DNA from 2 places in the Streptomyces lasalocidi genome. Region 2 is predicted to be linked to the other one. Evidence: riboswitches for the same ligand, from Rfam matches in the RefSeq annotation. Region 2 holds a riboswitch; the other holds the start of a gene.
The links. Region 2 has a riboswitch for glycine ahead of gcvT (glycine cleavage system aminomethyltransferase GcvT). Riboswitches for the same ligand answer to the same signal wherever they lie in the genome.

Region 1: it holds a riboswitch for glycine, as region 2 does, so the genes downstream of both, gcvP (aminomethyl-transferring glycine dehydrogenase) here and gcvT (glycine cleavage system aminomethyltransferase GcvT) in region 2, are expected to answer to the same signal.

Annotation. Positions count from the first base shown of each region.
Region 1 is NZ_SZNQ01000001.1:1,301,281-1,303,664, reverse strand. Features, by position in the region: gene E4U91_RS05730 (PRC-barrel domain-containing protein) at 558-932, opposite strand; glycine riboswitch at 1,055-1,149, shown strand; gene gcvP (aminomethyl-transferring glycine dehydrogenase) at 1,326-2,384, shown strand, end outside.
Region 2 is NZ_SZNQ01000001.1:5,337,610-5,339,993, reverse strand. Features, by position in the region: gene E4U91_RS24165 (AAA family ATPase) at 1-532, opposite strand, end outside; glycine riboswitch at 712-816, shown strand; glycine riboswitch at 817-931, shown strand; gene gcvT (glycine cleavage system aminomethyltransferase GcvT) at 977-2,095, shown strand; gene gcvH (glycine cleavage system protein GcvH) at 2,306-2,384, shown strand, end outside.

The DNA of each region.
Region 1 (2,384 bases), 4.0 Mb from region 2:
GTGGACGGCGCTCGGGGCCGCGCTCGGGCCGGACCGGCGGCGCGGTGGAGGCCGTCGGCCGCTCGAGGGCGGCTGGGCCCGGGGTGGGGCCGGGCTCTCGGCGGGGTGGAGGCCGGCCGGAGTGGGGGTCGAGACCGGCTGGGGCGGACGGGCCGGCTGTCCGGGCGCCGGGGCGGGCCGCCCGTGGGATGGAGGCGGGCTGTGCTTGTGGTGGAGGGCCGCCGGAGTGCCGGTCAGGGGCGGCTGGGGCCCCGGTCCAGCGGGGTTGGTGGCGCGGTGGAGGGAGCGGGGTGGGTTGCCGCTGGGTGGAGGCGAACCGTCCTCGTGATGGAGGCCTGCCGGAGCGTCGGTCCGGGGCGGCTGGGGGCTCGGTCCAGTGGGGCCGGTGGCGTGGTCGAGGGAGCGGGGGTCGCTCCACGTCGTACCGACCGGAGGTCGAGGAGCGGAGGGTGCCGTGCGACCGCGGGCGGGGTCGGCTGTCGGCCGGGTGGGGGTGTGGTGCCGTCCGGGGCGTCGGGCCTCGGCCGGGCGGCGGGGGCGCGGGGCAGGCCGGCTCGTCAGACCTCGTCCGGGTTGCTCGCCAGGCGGCCGAAGTCGTGGTCCGGCGGCGGGGGCGTGGCGGCCACGTCGAGGCCGTAGTGGTGGTAGAGCTGCAGTTCCTGCTCCGGGGAGAGGTGGCGGCCCACGCCGAAGTCCGGGGCATCCTTGATCAGGGCCCGGTCGAAGGGGACCCGCAGGGCGCCGTCGACCAGCTCGCTGGGCTCCAGCGGGACGAACGCGTCCCGGGAGAACAGACCGGTCCGTATGGCCGCCCACTCCGGTACGCCGGTCGCGTCGTCGAGGTAGACCTCGTCGATGGTGCCGATCTTGGTGCCGTTGCGGTCGAACGCCTTGCGGCCGATCAGGTGGCGCGGATCGATGTCGGTCTGCACGGTCCCTCCATATGGTCGCAATGGGCGCACCTCGTCCGTCAGCACTACGAAAGAGCACATTCGCCCCGGCGGCCACTCGAAGGCCACGGCGTTGACCTCGCTGGTACGCTGACAGCGGCTGCTGACCCCGTGCGGGAGAGTCCTCCGAGCACCATGGAGGCGCCGAAGGAGCAAATCCTCCCCGGAATCTCTCAGGCCCACGTACCGCACGGACGAGGTCACTCTGGAAAGCAGGGCGGGTGTCGACGGCTTCCGCTCTCACCGACGGTGAAAGCCGGACGCCCCCGGGCCGTCCGGTGAAGCTCTCAGGTTGAGATGACAGAGGGGGAGGCCGTCGGGACACCCGTGCCGTGGTGTCCCTCGAAGGTCGCGTCAGACCAGGAGGCCTCCGCAATGACCGCCCACCGCACTCCGCTCACCGAGCTCGAAGAGGGCATCCCCTTCGAGCAGCGCCACATCGGGCCCGACCAGGAGGCGCGGGCCAAGATGCTCGCGCAGGTCGGGTACGGCTCGCTCGACGAGCTCACCGCCGCCGCCGTGCCGGACGTGATCAAGAACGCCGACGCGCTGGACCTGCCCGGCGCGCGCAGCGAGGCCGAGGTGCTGGCCGAGCTGCGGTCCCTCGCCGACCGCAACCAGGTGCTCGGCTCGATGATCGGGCTCGGCTACCACGGCACGTTCACGCCGCCCGTCATCCTGCGCAACGTCATGGAGAACCCGGCCTGGTACACGGCGTACACGCCCTACCAGCCCGAGATCTCCCAGGGCCGCCTGGAGGCGCTGCTCAACTTCCAGACCATGGTCGCGGACCTGACGGGGCTGCCCACCTCCGGCGCCTCGCTGCTCGACGAGAGCACGGCCGCCGCCGAGGCGATGGCCCTGTCCCGGCGCATGGGCAAGAACAAGAAGGGCCTGTTCCTGATCGACGCGGACGCGCTGCCGCAGACCGTCGCCGTGATCCGCACCCGGGCCGAACCGACCGGCGTCGAGGTGGTCGTCGCCGACCTCGCCGAGGGCATCCCGGCCGACCTCGCCGCCCGCGAGATCAACGGCGTGCTGATCCAGTACCCGGGCGCCTCCGGCGCCGTGCGCGACATACGGCCCGTCATCGAGCAGGCCCACGAGCTGGGCGCGGTCGTCACGGTCGCCGCCGACCTGCTGGCGCTGACCCTGCTGACGTCGCCCGGTGAGCTGGGTGCCGACATCGCGGTGGGCACGACGCAGCGCTTCGGTGTGCCGATGGGCTTCGGCGGCCCGCACGCCGGCTACATGGCCGTCCAGGAGAAGTTCGCGCGGAGCCTGCCCGGGCGGCTCGTCGGGGTGTCCGTGGACGCGGACGGGCACAAGGCCTACCGGCTGGCGCTGCAGACGCGTGAGCAGCACATCCGGCGCGAGAAGGCCACCAGCAACATCTGCACCGCGCAGGTCCTGCTGGCCGTCATGGCCGGCATG
Region 2 (2,384 bases):
AGGCGTAGCGCGAGACGCCCCGGCCGCGCTCACGCTGGCCTTCCAGCGCGGTGCCGGGCGGGACGTCGAGCAGCAGCAGGTGCAGCGCGCCGCCCCGGCGGCGGGCGGCCCGGCCCAGCCAGGCGCGCACCCAGCTCTGCGTCCCGCAGTCGTGCACCACCAGGCCCTCGCCGGAACGCACCGCGCGCCGCAGCCCGGCGTAGTGGGCGAGGCGCACCAGCGGGCGGTAGACGGCGTACGGCAGGACGCCGGCGAGGCGCGCGTCCCAGCGGTCGCGGGTGTCCTGGGAGTCGACGCCCCGGCCGCCGGCCGCGCGCCGCATCAGCGTGGACTTGCCGCTGCCGGGCAGCCCGGTGATCACGACCAGGTCGTGCGGCCCGAAGAGCAGGGCGCGCGGCCCATGGCCGGCCCGGTCGCGCAGGTCCCGCACCACCGGGACGCGCTCCTCGGCCCGGGACGTGCGGGACGGTGCGGTGCCCTGCGCGGGCAGCGCGACCGCTGGGGTGCTCGCGTACGCCGTGGTCCTGTCCACCGTGATCGTCCTCCCCTGGGGGCCGGGTGTCGGTCCCCTCCCCGCCCTGCGTAAAGAGAAGGTAATGCCCGGTGGCTCACGGCGGTATGCGCGTACCGCCACAAGCCGGTTACAGATCCGGCCTGCCGCCCGCCGCCCCGGCGTGCAATGATGAGCCCGCCAACTGCATACCGGCCGTTTGAATCCGCGCGGGAGAGTCCCCGGGTCCCCTCTGGACCGCCCGGGGCGCCGAAGGAGCAAGTCCCTCCCTTGAATCTCTCAGGCCCCGTTACCGCGCGGGCGAGGCACATCTGAAAAGCGGGCCGCCCCGACCGGCGGCCCCACCCAAGGTGCAAGCCGTGACCACTCCCCGCGGGGATCACGGCGAACCTCTCAGGTTCCGATGACAGATGGGGAGGAACGTTCCTCGCCCCCGTCCCGTATGCCCTGGGAGACGACCGACCGATGAGCAGTACCGAACCCCGTCGTACCGCGCTCGACGCCGTGCACCGTGCCCTCGGCGCGACGATGACCGACTTCGCCGGCTGGGACATGCCCCTGCGCTACGGCTCCGAGCGCGAGGAACACCTCGCCGTGCGGACCCGGGCGGGCCTGTTCGACCTCTCCCACATGGGCGAGATCGCCGTGACCGGCCCGCAGGCCGCCGCCCTGCTGAACTTCGCCCTGGTCGGCAACATCGCCTCCGTGGGCGTCGGCCGCGCCCGCTACACCATGATCTGCCAGGCCGACGGCGGCATCCTGGACGACCTGATCGTCTACCGGCTCGCCGAGACCGAGTACCTGGTCGTCGCCAACGCCTCCAACGCCCAGGTCGTGCTGGACGCGCTGACCGAGCGGGCGGCCGGCTTCGACGCCGAGGTGCGCGACGACCGCGACGCCTACGCGCTGCTCGCCGTCCAGGGCCCTCAGTCGCCCGGCATCCTCGCCGCGCTCACCGACGCCGACCTCGACGGCCTGAAGTACTACGCCGGCCTGCCCGGCACCGTCGCCGGGGTGCCCGCCCTGATCGCCCGCACCGGCTACACCGGCGAGGACGGCTTCGAGCTGTTCGTGAAGCCGGAGCACGCCGTGGAGCTGTGGCAGGCGCTCACCAAGGCCGGCGAGGGCGCCGGGCTGGTCCCCTGCGGCCTGTCCTGCCGGGACACCCTGCGCCTGGAGGCGGGCATGCCGCTGTACGGGCACGAGCTGACCGCGGAGCTTACCCCCTTCGACGCCGGGCTCGGCCGGGTGGTGAAGTTCGACAAGGAGGGCGACTTCGTGGGCCGCGAGGCGCTCACCGAGGCCGCCGCACGCGCCGAGTCCAGCCCGCCGCGCGTCCTGGTCGGCCTGGTCGCCGAGGGCCGCCGCGTGCCGCGCGCCGGGTTCCCGGTGGTCGCGGACGGCGCGGTGATCGGCGAGGTCACCTCGGGCGCGCCCTCGCCCACGCTGGGCAAGCCGATCGCCATGGCCTACGTCGACGCGGCGCACGCCGCGCCGGGCACGGCGGGTGTCGGCGTCGACATCCGGGGCAGCCACGAGCCGTACGAGGTCGTGGCGCTGCCGTTCTACAAGCGCCGGAAGTAGACACTGGGCGCGCGGCGACGCGCCCGTGCTCCGTCGGTCCGGGTGCCGCAGGCGCCCGTGGGCCTGCGGCAGCGGTGCCGTCGGCGCTCGCGTCCCGGTGCCCGCGCCCCGGCGCCCGGGCGTGACCTCGGACACAGGTCCGCAGGTCACGCGTGCCGCCGGCAGTCCCCTCTTCACCAGCACTCCCCCGCGTACAGGAGAATTCAGGCCATGAGCAACCCCCAGCAGCTGCGCTACAGCAAGGAGCACGAGTGGCTGTCGGCCGCCGAGGACGGCGTGTCGACGGTCG